Regions from separate parts of the Paenibacillus sp. 2RAB27 genome, predicted to be linked through region 2. Evidence: riboswitches for the same ligand, from Rfam matches in the RefSeq annotation. Region 2 holds a riboswitch; the other holds the start of a gene.
The links. Region 2 has a riboswitch for FMN ahead of AB4114_RS11420 (DMT family transporter). Riboswitches for the same ligand answer to the same signal wherever they lie in the genome.

Region 1: linked by a shared signal. The riboswitch ahead of ribD (bifunctional diaminohydroxyphosphoribosylaminopyrimidine deaminase/5-amino-6-(5-phosphoribosylamino)uracil reductase RibD) and the one ahead of AB4114_RS11420 (DMT family transporter) in region 2 are both predicted to bind FMN.

What each region holds. Positions count from the first base shown of each region.
Region 1 covers NZ_JBFRGR010000001.1:332,515-340,447, reverse strand. Annotated here, with positions in the region: gene AB4114_RS01610 (peptidylprolyl isomerase) at 1-18, shown strand, start outside; gene AB4114_RS01605 (hypothetical protein) at 694-1,878, shown strand; FMN riboswitch at 2,045-2,225, shown strand; gene ribD (bifunctional diaminohydroxyphosphoribosylaminopyrimidine deaminase/5-amino-6-(5-phosphoribosylamino)uracil reductase RibD) at 2,458-3,567, shown strand; gene ribE (riboflavin synthase) at 3,584-4,261, shown strand; gene AB4114_RS01590 (bifunctional 3,4-dihydroxy-2-butanone-4-phosphate synthase/GTP cyclohydrolase II) at 4,278-5,507, shown strand; gene ribH (6,7-dimethyl-8-ribityllumazine synthase) at 5,569-6,039, shown strand; gene AB4114_RS01580 (site-2 protease family protein) at 6,039-6,680, shown strand; gene AB4114_RS01575 (segregation and condensation protein A) at 6,697-7,488, shown strand; gene scpB (SMC-Scp complex subunit ScpB) at 7,472-7,933, shown strand, end outside.
Region 2 covers NZ_JBFRGR010000006.1:128,240-136,172, reverse strand. Annotated here, with positions in the region: gene AB4114_RS11445 (TerC family protein) at 1-304, opposite strand, end outside; gene AB4114_RS11440 (TerD family protein) at 522-1,103, opposite strand; gene AB4114_RS11435 (TerD family protein) at 1,142-1,741, opposite strand; gene AB4114_RS11430 (TrkH family potassium uptake protein) at 1,973-3,322, opposite strand; gene AB4114_RS11425 (sugar phosphate isomerase/epimerase family protein) at 3,352-4,152, opposite strand; gene AB4114_RS11420 (DMT family transporter) at 4,494-5,399, opposite strand; FMN riboswitch at 5,586-5,737, opposite strand; gene AB4114_RS11415 (helix-turn-helix domain-containing protein) at 5,981-6,187, opposite strand; gene AB4114_RS11410 (DNA cytosine methyltransferase) at 6,288-7,933, opposite strand, start outside.

The sequences.
Region 1 (7,933 bases), on a different contig from region 2:
GAAGTTGTAGAAGTATAATTTCTGTCATATGAACTGCTCAGACTTAGGTCTGGGCAGTTTTTGTATTTGTGCGTGACGCGAGGGTCTGGAGCGTTGGCAAAAGCATGGATTTACTGTGCCGAGTGGTGCTATGTATTTAGAGCCTAAGCGCAAATAGATGGATTTTCTGTAGTTAATTATTTAGTTTTCTTGAGAATAAGCCAATTAGATGGATTTCCTGAAGTTATTTTCGAGCATATTTAAGGAAATGAGTGTTTTGAGGAGATTTAGCTGGATATTTTCCATCTAATTGGAATATTTGATGGAATTCATCTGGATTAGCTGTATATTTTACAGGTAAGTTGTGATGTGTAGAGTGAAGTAAGCAAGTAGAGTACCCGAACCAGACTGTCAGCAGCCAACCTTCAAGAGCCCCAAAGAGCGAACCGCAACCGCAACCCCAAGAGCGAACCCCAACCCCAACCATACAAATTAGCTACTCAACAAATCAACTCATCAGTAGTTCGTAAGCACCTCAACAATCCAGCTCACAAGTAACTTAACAATGCTATTGCCTAACTACCCAGCAACTTCTCCAACGCAGATAAACCCTTTCCAACTCATCAAAGGTTGTTATATCAAGTCAAGCAGAACCTATCTGAACGCGGATACGTCAAACTTAAAAAGGGAATACGTATGAAAGGTGATGTCGGTTTGAAAAAGAAATGGTTACTTTATGTAGGAACAGGTATAGGGTTGGCTATACTCTGTCTATTCACTCTGACAGGAAGAGAGAAGCCGACAGTCAATGTTCAAAGCCCGCAACATGTCTCCTTGATATCTGATGTAGTTGTAGCTAAAACGCCCTCAGAAACGGTGAGGCGGCCTTTGATGGAACAGCTTAGAATAGAGCTAAGCCATGTAGCTGAACCTATTCCTGATCTGACGGAATGGCTTCAAATACGAGTATCGCCATATGATTCTCAGAAAGTGGCCTTAGATGTCATCCAGACTGATTTGGATCAAGATGGGGTTTCGAATGAATGGGTAGCTGTGTTAATTGAGGATATTCGGGATGAGCAAACAGGCTTGGAACAGGAACGAAAGTCTTATGGGGTAATCATTGATTATGAGGATAGCCGGTACACCCTTCAATATTTGAATTTCACATCTGCGAATAACGGCCGAGCAAACGTCATGACCATTGCTGATCTTACAGGTGATAGCAAGCCAGAGATTGTTTGGGTATCCATAAATAGCGGCGCACACACTACTTTTTCCGAATATGCTGTGTCATCATGGGTAGGTAGAAAACTTGAAACATACACGGGAACGGCTCTGATAGCCAGTGTATCCAAAGCGGATATTCGAGATAGGAAGCTTCAACTGACAGGTGGGTTAATCGGTTCAGTTGGAGCGGGACCGTGGCAGCAGGAATTCACGGAGACGTATGCGATTGTTGAAAATACTCTCAAACGTACTGAGCGAGTCTATGTGCAAACACCTACACCGTATCATCGACTGATAAGTGGCATGTGGGCTGAGTCGTACGGATACAGGGAGCAGGCGTTACGTGATTATTCAGAAGCCATCGAGATGCAAGCCGTGTCTAATCATGACTATGCTTTTATTTTTGAAGGCGAGTGGGTACAAGGTGGGATAAATCCCGATAAGGAAGCAGAGTTTAGCAGTACAATCAAACGTTTTTCACTGCTGCGGAAGGAACTTTTAACAGAGATGTCCAGAGGAGTTGACCCTCGAAACGCTTGCGTATCGGCCAAGAAGAAAGCTGGCTTCGACATGGCTTGGTTGACGTATCTGAATGCACCCGCAGGCTATGCAAATCCTCATTGGGAAGAAGGAACGATTTGCTCAGATATTGCTTTATTAGAACAATGAATTCATAGTAAATTCAACAAGGATGAGTTCCAAATCCATTAATTCCGACAAGTTTTATCAGAAAAAATGAAAAAAGACCTTGCAATTTTCATGCGTGAGTGATAAATTTTTGTGTAATAAAGAAATTAGTAGCTAAGGTTTAGTTATTAATCTCTTTTATAGTATGCAAAACCTTCGGGGCGTGGTGAAATTCCACACCGGCGGTGATTCGTACTCATGTACGTGTACATGGTTGCGATCAGTCCGTGACCCGTTGTGAAGCTAGCGGTACCTGACAACAGCTTCGCTACGGTTGACCTGGTGGAACTCCGGGACCGACAGTATAGTCTGGATGGGAGAAGGAAAATGCGAATGTCATTTCGCTAGCATGCTTGTTCATTTTTTCACATTAATCTAAATTCGGCAGGTCTGTCCAAAAGGGCTACCTCGTCGGTATTGTTTGATTTGATCAAAAATGTGACAAGCGTAACAGCAGGAGTTTATTCGTGTTATCTAAACAATCTCTGGCCCCCATCCGTAAGCGGAAGGGGCTTTTTTGCATTAGAATCAAGGATTGAGTTAAGAAGGCGGTGATCATCCATGGAGCTGTTGAATGACGAAACCTATATGAGACTTGCGCTTCAGATGGCAGAGCGCGCACTTGGACAAACGGGAATCAATCCTGTAGTTGGCTGTGTTCTTGTCAAAGAGGGCCGCATTGTTGGCATGGGTGCACATTTGAAGCGCGGAGAGGGGCATGCAGAGGTCTTGGCCTTGCGTATGGCGGGCGAGGAAGCTAAGGGGAGTACAGCTTATGTGACCTTGGAGCCCTGCAGTCATCATGGCAAAACACCGCCATGCTGCGACCGCCTCATCGAAGCTGGTGTGACTCGTGTTGTCGTGGCTACCACGGATCCGAATCCGGTAGTTGCTGGGACGGGAATCGCCAAGCTGCGCGCGTATGGATTGGAAGTGAGCGTAGGCTTGCTAGGTGAAGAATCCGCGAAGCTGAACGAGGTTTTCAACAAATTCATCGTCTCGCGTATGCCTTTTGTGACGATGAAGACCGCGAGCACCCTGGACGGCCGCATCGCTTCCAAAACCGGCGACAGCAAGTGGATTACATCCGCGGAGTCGCGAGCTTTTGTTCATACCCTGCGCCATCGGCACCAGGGTATCCTCGTCGGCGTGCAGACCGTCATCGCCGACGACCCGCAGCTGAGCACGCGCGGCGACGTACCGGCTGTGCAGCCGGTACGCATCATCGCGGACTCGCAGCTGCGAGTCCCGCTCGGCGCCCGCGTGCTCACCGAACAGGATCGTCAGCCGACGATCCTGCTCGCGAGCGCACAGGCGCCCGCAGAGCGCCGTGCCGCGCTGGAAGCGCGCGGCATTACGGTCCTCACCTGCGGGGACGGCCCGCAGGTGGATCTGATGCTCGCCATGCAGCAGCTCGGCGAGCGCGAGATCGGCTCCATCCTCCTCGAGGGTGGAGGCCGCTTGAACGGCGCCATGCTGGAGCGGCGCCTGATTGATAAGCTGGTGCTGATGTTTGCGCCGAAAATTATCGGCGGGGGCCAGGCAGCACCTGCGAACATCCACTTCGACGGCTACGCGAAGATGGATGATGCTATAACGCTCGACCGACTGCGTGTCGAGCAATTCGGACCGGATATTTGTATAACCGGTTATCCGTTGTATAAGAGCTAGAGAACGGAGGAGTGGCATGTTTACCGGCATTGTTGAAGAAATCGGCCACATGCGCCGCATTCATAGTGGAGGGCAAGCCATGGTGCTGACCATTGGCGCCAAAAAAATACTGGAAGACGTCCATTTAGGGGACAGTATTGCCGTTAATGGTGTGTGTCTCACCGTCATTTCGTATGACAGTGATTCCTTCTCCGTTGATGTGATGCCTGAAACGTATCGGAAGACGAATCTACGGAAGCTACAATCGGGCACGCGAGTTAATTTGGAGCGGGCGATGGCGGCGAACGGTCGATTTGGCGGACATATTGTCCAAGGTCATGTGGATGCCACAGCAACGATCCTATCCCGCATACCGGAAGAGAATGCCGTTGTGTACCGGTTCGCACCGGAGAATCCGCATATATTCCGCTACATCATTCCAGGTGGTTCCATCACGATCGACGGGATTAGTTTGACGGTTGTAGATGTCACAGAAAGCGATGTTTCCGTTTCGATTATCCCGCATACACTTGCGCAAACGGTTCTCCATGACAAAAAAGCCGGAGATACAGTCAACATTGAATGTGATGTTCTTGGCAAATATATGGAACGACTGCTCAAATTCGGTCCTTCTGATACTTCTGCTCACGGAAACGGAGAGCCTAAGAAAAGTAAGCTGACCGCAAGCTTTTTAGCAGATAATGGCTTTATGTAAGTTAGGAGAGGTGTATATGACACAACCCATTCGGTTCAATACGATTGAAGAGGCTATTACGGATCTAAAATTAGGTAAAGTAATTATTGTCGTAGATGATGAAGATCGGGAAAATGAAGGTGACTTTATCGCCCTTGCTGATAAAACGACACCAGAAGTGATCAACTTCATGATTAAAGAAGGTCGTGGGCTCGTCTGCACACCGATTACCGAAGACAGAGCCAAAGAACTTGATCTGCCTCCAATGGTAGCGCGCAACACCGATTATCACGGTACAGCTTTCACGGTTTCTGTTGATCATACAGATACAAGCACAGGGATTTCAGCTCATGAGCGTTCCAGAACGATTCAAGGGTTAATCGATCCGTCCACGAAACCACAGGATTTCCGCAGACCAGGTCACATTTTCCCTTTGATTGCCAAAAAAGGCGGTGTACTTCGCAGAGCAGGCCATACAGAAGCAACGATCGACTTGGCTATTCTTTGTGATTCGTATCCGGCAGGCGTTATTTGTGAAGTTATTAAAGAAGATGGTACCATGGCAAGAGTGCCGGATCTGATGGAAATTGCAGCGAAGCATGAGCTTAGCATCATTACGATCCAAGACCTTATTCAGTATCGCAATCAACAAGAAAAGTTGGTGAAGCGCGAGGTTGAAGTGGATCTGCCAACGGATTTTGGAACATTCAAAGCGATTGCTTATACGAATCAATTGGATGATAAGGAACATGTAGCTTTAGTTAAAGGGACCATTGACCCTTCCAAACCAACTTTGGTGCGCGTCCATTCGGAGTGTTTGACAGGTGATGTGTTCCACTCTCATCGTTGTGATTGTGGTCCGCAGCTCGATGCAGCACTAAAACAGATTGATGAAGAGGGCAATGGTGTATTATTATATATGCGACAGGAAGGTCGCGGTATTGGCTTAATCAATAAATTGAAGGCCTATGTCCTCCAAGAGCAGGGATTAGACACCGTAGAAGCGAATATTAAGCTTGGATTTGCTCCAGATCTTCGTGATTATGGCATTGGTGCACAAATTCTCAAAGATCTAGGCATCACGAAACTTCGTTTGTTGACGAATAATCCGCGTAAAATCAAAGGCTTAGAAGGCTATGGCCTTGAAGTAGATGAGCGCGTTCCGATTCAGATGGAGAGCAAGAAAGATAACCTTAGTTATTTGCAAACCAAGCAACAGAAGCTTGGCCACATGCTTACTTTTATCGATGTAGGCAAGGGCATTTAATTTTTGTATAGTAATCTAAATCACATACAAATACGTTTCAACAGAAAAGGAGATTCTTACCATGGCTACGATTTATGAAGGACATTTAATTTCGCAAAATTTAAAATACGGGATCGTTGTTGGACGTTTCAATGAATTTATTACTTCCAAACTGCTAGGCGGTGCACAAGACGCGCTAAAGCGTCACGGTGTGGATGAAAGTGAAATTGATATCGCGTGGGTTCCAGGTGCATTTGAACTGCCTCTTATCGCGCAAAAAATGGCCGAAAGCGGCAAGTATGATGCTGTCATTACCTTAGGTGCCGTTATTCGTGGTTCAACGCCGCATTTTGATTATGTGTGCAGCGAAGTGGCCAAAGGTGTTTCGGCGATTAACTTGAAAACAGGTATTCCTACAATCTTCGGTGTATTAACAACAGATTCCATTGAGCAAGCAGTTGAACGCGCAGGTACGAAAGCAGGCAATAAAGGCTGGGAAGCTGCCGTAACTGCGATTGAAATGGCGAACTTGACGAAGCAATTCTCTTCCTAATGCTGGCTTATTACCACTTGGAAACACTGCTGCCGCGGCTGTTTGCTTTCCTAATTGCTATGACCCTACATGATACAGCGCATGCAGGAGTCGCTTGGCTGCTAGGAGATCGAACAGCTCGTGATGGCAAACGATTTTCGCTTAACCCCTTGGCGCATCTTGACGTCTTGGGGTTGGCGATGATCGTCTTCGGGCCATATGGCTGGTCGAAGAAAATGCCGGTCGATTCGGACCGTTTTCCCAAGAATCGCAAACTATCGCATACCATTGTTTATCTTGCTGGGCCTCTCGCGAATCTTGTACTCGTTTTATTTTTTTGGTGGTTATATTTTTACTTGCCTGCCCTTCTTGGGGCAGCTTCGGAATCGCTCGTCGTGGAACAATGGCGTGTGTATTTACAATATTGTGTTATCGTTAACTTAATGATAGGACTCATTCATTTGTTGCCGCTCTATCCGCTTGATGGATGGTATATAATGAGAGGGCTTGTTTCGACTCGGAAACAGCGATGGCTGGACAGACAACAGATCAAAGCACTTATTCTTGTAATCGTTTTAATGGTGACCCCGATTGGACAATGGGCGCTCAGCGGAATTTATCCATACGCCGTACAGGTAATCATGCATCTTTATTCACTATGACAAGGGGAAGAACGACATGAAGGTTACATATAAGTTGGAAGCATTTGAAGGCCCCCTTGATCTATTGCTTCATCTGATTGATAAAAATGAACTCGACATTTACAATATTCCGATCAAAGAAATTACAGATCAATACCTTGGGTATGTGCAAGCGATGCAGGAACTGGAGTTAGATATAACGAGTGAATTTCTCGTTATGGCTGCTACTCTGCTCTCCATCAAAAGCAAAATGCTTCTACCTAAGCCGCCTGTCATTGAATTTGACGAATATTTTGATGATATGGATGATTCGTTAGACCCACGCGCTGAGCTCGTTGCTAAGCTAATTGAATATCGGAAATATAAATCGATTGCAGATATGCTTCGTGACAAAGAAGTGGAGCGCAGCCTCGTTTACACACGTGAACCTGAGGATTTAACACCATATCTGCCGGATCTTCATGAGAACCCGGTGGAAGGGTTAGATGTTGCTGATTTACTGATTGCTTTTCAGCGTACCTTGCGTAAGTTAGCGAACCGAAACGTAGTTGCACGGATCAGACGAGATGAGATTTCGGTAAAGGATCGGATTCGTGAAGTTGTTGATTTGCTTAAAATAAAAGGTGGCAAGCTGTTATTTTCCAAGCTGTTCGATTATGAGATGACGCGGGAAGAAATCGTCGTTACCTTTCTCGCTATCCTTGAGTTGATGAAAATGAAGAAAATCACATGCTACCAAAATCAGCTTTTTGAAGATATCGTCATTCAAGCCAAAGAGGAGGGAACTGACCTTGACACTCAACTTCCAACAGATGAAATCGATTATTGAAGGACTTCTCTTCGCCTCTGGCGACGAAGGACTAGATCTCAAGCAACTTGCTGAAGTGATGGAACTTGATGCTTATGTAATTAAAGATCTGCTGAAAGATATGCGAACAGATTTCAAACGTAAAGGGCGCGGCGTCCAAATTGTAGAGGTTGCTGGCGCCTACCAGCTCACTACTTTGGCGGAGCATGCTCCGTATTTTGAAAGGCTTGCTTATACGCCATCACGTTCCTCGCTCTCGCAAGCTGCTCTTGAAACGTTATCCATCGTTGCCTATAAACAACCTATTACACGTGTTGAGATCGAAGAGATCCGCGGCGTGAAGTGTGATCGAGCACTTGCTACATTAACGGGTAAGGATTTGATTACGGAGGTCGGGCGTGCAGATGCAGTGGGTAGACCGATTTTATATGGTACGTCCAAACAATTCTTGGAGTATTTCGGTTTA
Region 2 (7,933 bases):
ACAACCCACCGGCTACCTTAATCCAGGTAATCTGTACTAAGAACGTACCCACACCAATGGCGATAAACCTAAATATGTAGGCTCCTAATAAACCATAAAATAAAGCTCGCTTCTGCTGTTCCTTAGGCAAATGCTTAACCATTACAGCAAGTACTAGCGCATTATCTGCAGAAAGTAATCCTTCGAGAAGGACGAGTGTACCGATAATCCCCCAGTTTACGGGATCAGTTAGTGTTGACGAGAGTACGTCCCAACTAAAGAAATTCATAAAATTATCTACAAAGCTTTGGAAAAAGTCTGACATTAAGATGGACCCCCTGTTTAATTGCTATTCATCCTTACGCGATCTTCCTCATCTATCTCATTCACCGATTACACAATTCGTCTACTCGGATCATTGAATTCCAATCCATAACGCAACAAAGCTGGTCAAGTGAACACCATTTCTCGAGTTGAATTGATTAAGAAGAGTAGGGAGGTGATGCTCCAGAAAGCACCACCCTATTCCATTAGACTTCTTATTAGGAAGTTTGCAAACCATAATCACGTGCCAAACCTGCTAGTCCGTCTTTATAACCGCTGCCGATTGCACTAAATTTCCACTCACCGTTGTTACGGTAAAGTTCACCGATAACAACACCTGTTTCAATGGAGAAATCCTCGCCAAGATCGAAACGAATTAATTCCGCGCCAGATCCCTCATTTAGCACACGCACATAAGCATTGGAAACTTGTCCAAAGTTTTGCGCTCTTGCTTCCGCATCGTGAATCGTGATGCAGAATGCAATTTTCTCTGTTGTTGCTGGAACTGCGCTTAGATCAATGACGATAACTTCATCGTCGCCATCCCCTTCACCCGTACGATTGTCACCTTTGTGCTCGATGGAACCATTCGCATTTTTAGTGTTGTTGTAGAAAATGAAATCAGATTCATTGGCAACTTTACCAGCAGCATTCGCTGCAAAAATGGAAGCATCCAAGTCGAAATCCTTACCGCCATCATATTTGTTCGTGTCCCATCCTAAGCCAACGATAACTTTCGTCAAGCCTGGGTTTGTTTTCGTTAAATCGACTTTCTGACCTTTAGATAATGAAATAGACATGGGAAATACCTCTCTTTATATAGGATTTGGCTGAGCCATTACTGATATCTTTTGACCAATTGTCCAATGGTTGTGTCTGTGCTACCTTCACCAATTGCACTGAATTTCCATTCGCCGCTATGTCGGTAAATTTCACCAACAATAAGGGATGATTTGCCTGAATAGTCATCAGTTAAGTTAAACTTAACCAACTCTTGTTGATTAGAACCATTCAATACACGGATATATGCTGATTGAATGAGACCGAAATCTTGTTTTCTATTCACACAGTCATAAATATTGACGACGAAAACAATTTTATTCACATCCGCAGGAACTTGTCCTAATTGAATAGCAATCGTCTCATCGTCACCATCGCCTTCTCCGGTACGGTTGTCACCAGAGTGAACGACAGAACCATCAGGGCTTTGTAGATTAGCAAAATAAATCACATGTTTCTGATTCGTGATTCTTCCCTTTTCATCCAATAGAATTGCGGAAGCATCACAATCGATCTCAACTGTCGATTTCTTAGTACCGAAGAACCCCTTTTTCTCAACAACAGCAGGATCCCAACCCAATCCAACCGCAACTTTAGAAAGACCTGCGTTACCTTTTGTTAAATCAATCTTCTGACCTTTGACTAAACTGATTGTCAACGAGGTCACCTCCCTTCGCTTACCTGTTTTAGTGAACTCCCTTATCTGATACGCATAAAATTAAAACACGTTTCACTTTCCTGGGTAAATTATTTGTGAATTCGACTCCTGTAGTCAAAATCCCCCAGAATTCAAAAGAAAAACAGCCACAGGATCCTCCTAGGCTGCGTTTTATCTTATTATAACATTTTACAACTTATGGTATTCAATAATTTTCCACTGGAAGGCTAATCATCCAATGATGAGCTTCTCCTCTGGGTACCGGATGACCGGTTTCTTTTTCCCATTGGTAAACAGGGAGTAAAACAAGAACAATCCGATGCGTCCAATGAACATGAGCACGACGAGTGAGATTTTGCTAGCGGTACCAAGATCTGCGGTAATTCCCGTGGATAAACCACACGTGCCGAACGCAGACGCCACCTCGAATAGGATCGCAGACACTCCCCAACGGTTAGGTTCAGCTATCAGCAGGACGAAGATCCCTCCGAGAAGCAGTGCTATACCCGTTAGGAAAAACACAAAGCTTTTGAGTGAGTCCTCTTGGCTTATCATCCGACTGAATACCTTCGGTTCTTTCTCCCCGCGCGCATAAGCAATAAGGGCAAGGACAATAACGGCTACGGTCGTTGTTCGAACACCGCCCCCCATAGAGGATGGGCTTGCCCCAACAAACATTAAGATAGAAACAAGCAATAAGCTTGCCTCTGTAATGGTAGACATATCAATCGTTGTAAGTCCAGCGCTGCGCGATGTGACGGATGTGAAGAGTGCGGTGATTATTTTCCCATGCCAGCTCATCCCTGCCAACGCATGTGTTCGCTCCGTCAACCAGAAGCCGATCGTTCCGAACAGTAGCAACACCGATGTCGTCACGAGGGTCAGCTTGGTAAAAAGGGAGAAACGGAAATTCTTATGCCCGCCCCACCAATATTCTCGCAACTCAGCCACGACAGGGAACCCAATCCCGCCTAATACAATCAGGAATATCGTAAGCGCCTGAACGAAATAATCACTCGAATAATTCAGCAAGGAGTTGCCGAATAGATCAAATCCAGCATTCGTAAATGCGGAAATGGTATGAAACATCCCATAATACACTGCTTTCCCAATCGACCCGTATTCACCAGTAAAATAAAAATACAAGCCAAATGCCAATGTACTAATCGCCTCTAGAATCAGCGTAAAGCCCAACACTAGCTGCATTAACTGAACCAATCCAGATAAATGGTGGCGATTCTGGTCAATCATAATCATCTTTCGCTGCAGCAATCCGATTTCCTGACAGAACAATAGCCAATAGAAGCTCCCCAATGTCATGACGCCGATCCCACCGAATTGAAAAGCAACGATAAGTACGCCAATACCGAAATTGCTAAGCGTATCCGTGATACCAACCGTCGTCAGACCTGTCACGCTGACTGCACTAACAGATGTAAAGAGGGCGTCCACGAAAGAGATCGTGGCGCCCGGTTTTAAACTAATAGGTAATTTAAGAAGAATAGCAATTAGAAAAATACCAATCACATAAGCGATAACAATATGTCTTGATGCTGGCATTTTCTTTAGTTTATTGAGCATGATTATACCTTCAACTGAGAGTAATAAGATTAGATACTCTTATATTGTCCTTTGAAATGTTCTCCCATCCAAAGGCAAACTTCCCATAAATCTGCAACAGGTTGGTTGGTGAATGGCAAGGTGTGCAAATACCCTGGGGGCCCAAACTCTGGCGTAAAGGTGATTGTCGTTAGTCCTGCCTCCTGCTTCGCTTGTACGATGCTATCCCACCAGCTCATGTGCCTCTGCAATTCGTTTGCATACTCCGGTGCTCTTGGATCTGGCACTTGAGGTCCTTGTGCATAGCCTACTCGGCCATGAATATGCTGGACACGGGAAAAGGTTTTATGCAAATTCTCCTCTTCATTCTCTAAGGTTGTCTCGGCTACACAGCACCAGTGGCTGTAATCGGCTGTTAGGTTGATCCCAGGCACGGCATCTAGCAGTCTGCCTGTTTCCCATGGATTATACAAGGCTCTGCCGCGATGCGTTTCATGACCGATCGCAATCCCGTATCTTTTCTCAATTTCAGCCGCTTCACGAAAGAATTCAACTTGCTCTTCAAAAGGCATCGAATCCTTGGCGCTGTGGGATGTAATGCTAACGGGACGAAATGAAACCGCCCGTGCCACTTGCTCAGCAAAAGAAGCGATATGGTCAGGTCCAGCGGTAAACACCATGGAAATATAGTCCAATTGATTGGCTTCCAACAGCTTTCGGAAGCGATCTTCATCGGCAAGTGTCGGCATCGGTGCCTCAATTCCCACATAACCCGCTGCTGCAATTCGTTCAAATTGGGATTCTAGCGAGCCTTCCATGCCCCACAATGCTTTAAATAATTTGATTTCCATCTTTCATAGCCCTCCTCAACACAATCAATGAGTCAAGCTTAAATCATCTTACATTATTTGACTAGTGCAATTTTCGGACCTCTAGCAGCCTTGTGTAAGGGATGATCTCATTGGTGCTGCTAGTTGCAATGTCCTAACGGACATGATTGACGCTATTGCGGTCAAAGTAGTTCTTTTTAGGAGCTAACGGACGCAGGAGCCGCTATTATGGCAATGATACCCCATATAATGGCATATTTCATAGATTAACGTCTTCTCTGTCCGTTAGTTTTCTTATTTCGTACTTTCCGGTTTAATAGAAGCTCCTGTGGCCGTTAGCCATGAGCAGGATGTCGGAGGTATCAAGCTGTCACATTCCTATTGTTACGACTCATAAACCATAGCGTCAACCAGATAAGTATAAACCCAAGCAGCTGACCTATCGTCAGCTTTTGACCAAATACAAGCCAGTTCATACAGACCCCAACTGCTGGGAATGCAAGTTCAGCTAACGTCGCAAAGAACGCTTTGGTGGTGGACAAGCCTTTATAATAAAGCAGCATGCTGAGCAATCCTGGGAAAAAGGCTTGGAACAGCAGGTTTACCGCGATTATCGTCAACTCACTGCTCGATCCGTTCAATCCCCAATGGTCACCACTTGCTAACAGAACAATCGTCAGAAGTGGAAGTGCCAGCAAGAAGCGAAGTGAGGTCACGACAGGGAAATTCAACTTTTTCTGAAGCAGGAATTTCCCCATCACCGTGGAGCCGCCCCACAAAACAGCCGCCAATATGGAAAATAAGCAGCTTATTGTACCTAAATCCTTCAAACCCATACCAGGTAACCCGAGGCCGAACGTCAACAGATAGGTACCTAACAGGGCCACCCCGATATAGGCGAAAAACTTCGACGGCAACGTCTCTTTGAGCAGCACACGAGCTAGGATAATTGCGAATAAGGGCTGTAATTTCTGTAGAAGCAAGATCGCATTGGCGCTGCCTTGAGAGAAAGCCGCGGTAAATAGAATGGTGGCAATGGCCGATCCACCCCACGAAATGAACAGCAGAACTCCAATAACAGCAAGCGAAAGCTTACCTGTTAACGTACGACGATACTTCATCAATACGGGCACAGCGTAAATGGCCAATAGAACATGTTCGATGAATACGATTTGCGCCGAGGTAAAGCTTTTCAGTAACAAGATGCGAAACAGAGGATCCAGTCCCCACAGGGTTGCGCCAAGAGCGACATACCAGATCCCCCTCATACCACTCGTACGTGTGGGTTGAAGAGTCGCGCCCTTATTTCCAAACTTAAATGCATTTTCCAATTCAAAAACCTCCTAAATAACGGTTTGAATTGAACCTTCTCGAAGAACAATGCCCCCGCTCATGATAATGGCGGGGGCATTGACAAACAGACCTGTTAAATGATGAAATTTAACAAGTTTGTTCTTCACCTTCTCTCATCCGGACTATACCGTCGGCCTTGGAATCACACCAAATCAGTCCCAGCCATTACTGGCTGAGAGTCGCGGGCTGGAGATACACGCATGCATGTATCCTCACCGCCGGTAGGGAATTGCACCCTGCCCCGAAGGTTCATATTCGTTATTTGTAGGTTCTTTTAGTTTCCTTTGGTGTTCATATCGTTACCTAAACCCTTGATATTACTGAGTTTTCATCAGTTCTCAGTTTCCGTTGATGATCCCTTGTTTCCTATAAACTTCATCAAGTATCCTACCAAAATCCTACCACGGTTCCAACCATAATCCTACCAGATTTTCAACCAAAGAAACGCTACATTTGAATGCTATCTTATCACCAGAAAAACAAAAAAAGCAAGGATTTATAATCCCTGCTTCGTTCCACCTTCGAGCCAATTAAAAAACGTTTCTCTAGATACTTTTATGATTCCGCGCTTACCAATTCGTTCAACATGAAATGGTGGTTTTTCAAGTAATTCATATGTCTGTCGCCTGCCGATGGATAAAATACTTTGAATGTCCTTAGCTTCTAACACCAAAGGTAAGTCTTCCTTATTTTTTGTAAACAAAATATCACCTCTTATCTCCGTTAATGGTTATCTTGTATTATCTAATGCTTTTAAGTGCTTGTATAATTACCTTTATTTCAACAAATGTTATTTTGATAAATTAATGTATAATGGCTGATTCTGGACTTTCACCTTGTGGAACAACCCATACTTCCTGATGACTAAAAGTGAATGATATCCCTGCATCAGACATCACCATTGCCATAAGGATCACATTTGCCATTCCTTCAGCTGCATCCGGTGGAACCGCGTTGCCCACGTATTCGCGAGCTTTAGCATCGCTACAACCTTCTAATTGAAATGGCCTGCCATCAGGCAAATGGCTAGGGAACCCTTGAAGTGCTCCAAGCTCATATGTAGTCATCGGACGATGCCACGTTCCATCTTCTGAGATTATGACCATCACGCATCTCTCATTGTGATCAGGAATGCGAGGGTCTGCGATAGCTGTACTTCCTGAATGAACATCCCCAGAACCTGTTACAGTAGTTGCTGGTTCATCCCATTTCTGAACTCCGTATGATCCAGCTCGGGGAGAACAGCCTAGTCGAGGATCATTTATGGATGGTGCTCCACATTGAATATCTGTTTGACCGAGAATTGTATTTGAAGCTTCATTCCAATCCTCGACCCGATAAGTACCGGGATATCGTTGACTTCGAGCATTAAGCATTGGATCAGCTACGGCTATGGCACCACTTCCAAACCTAGTTCCAGTTACACAAGGGGACGTTTCGTCAGCCCTCACGATACGGTACACTCCAGGGTGCCTGCTTTCTCTTTCACTTAACCTTGGATCACCTACACAAAGCGATCCATTATTAGGTCTCATAGCACCTGTTACGGTTGGTGCTGGCTCGTCATTCTTTGACACACGATATATTGATGCATGAGTGCCGCTCTTAAAACCTGTTCTTGGATCATTGACTGCTGACAGTCCATTGCTTCTACCTACTCCAGCGCCGCCAGTGACCGTCCTTCCCGTTTTATCCCAATCATCAACCGCCCAAGCACCAGCTCGTGGTGAATGCTCTAATCTATATTTTTCAAACTCAACTTTCTCAAGGTCCCGCCAATCTCCGCCAGCGGGGATAAATGCTAATCGCTCCCACGTCTTACGTTGAAGCATTGGAACCCTATGCATCGGACCTCCATTAATTTCGTCTCCAGGTAAAGGTAACAGTCCAATTACATCTCCAATTGTCTTGAGTGGCTTAATTTCAGGTTTATATATAAAGGCAGGCATCCTTTTTTCATTCCTTGCAATCAGGAGATACCTTTTTCGGTGCTGCCCTAAACCTCCAATCTCACCGCAATCATGAGTTTCGTCGTTAACCAGATATCCGTATTTCCTTAACGTTGCTTTGATGAGTTGGAGAATCTTTTTGCCTCGCGTCATTATTCGAGGTACATTTTCGAGTAAAAATAACGCTGGAAGCTCCCCTCCATAATCCCTGCAAGCCGCTAGTGAGATATCGATGCCGCGGATCGTCAACAAGTTAAGGGCTTGATATTTCTTGCTACTTGCTGACTTCTCAGGTAATAAGCCACTGAATCCCTTACAAGGTGGAGAAGTGAATATTACATCTGGGACTTGTTCGCCAAAAGCCTTCCATATGTCCCAAGGAGAAGCTTCCTGCCACTCTTTAGGTGGTTCATTTCCGTAGAAGTCTGTATATTGCTGCCGATCAAACAAATCCATCTGCACTGCTTTTCCGCCCGTAATTGCTTCGTAATTTTTGCAAA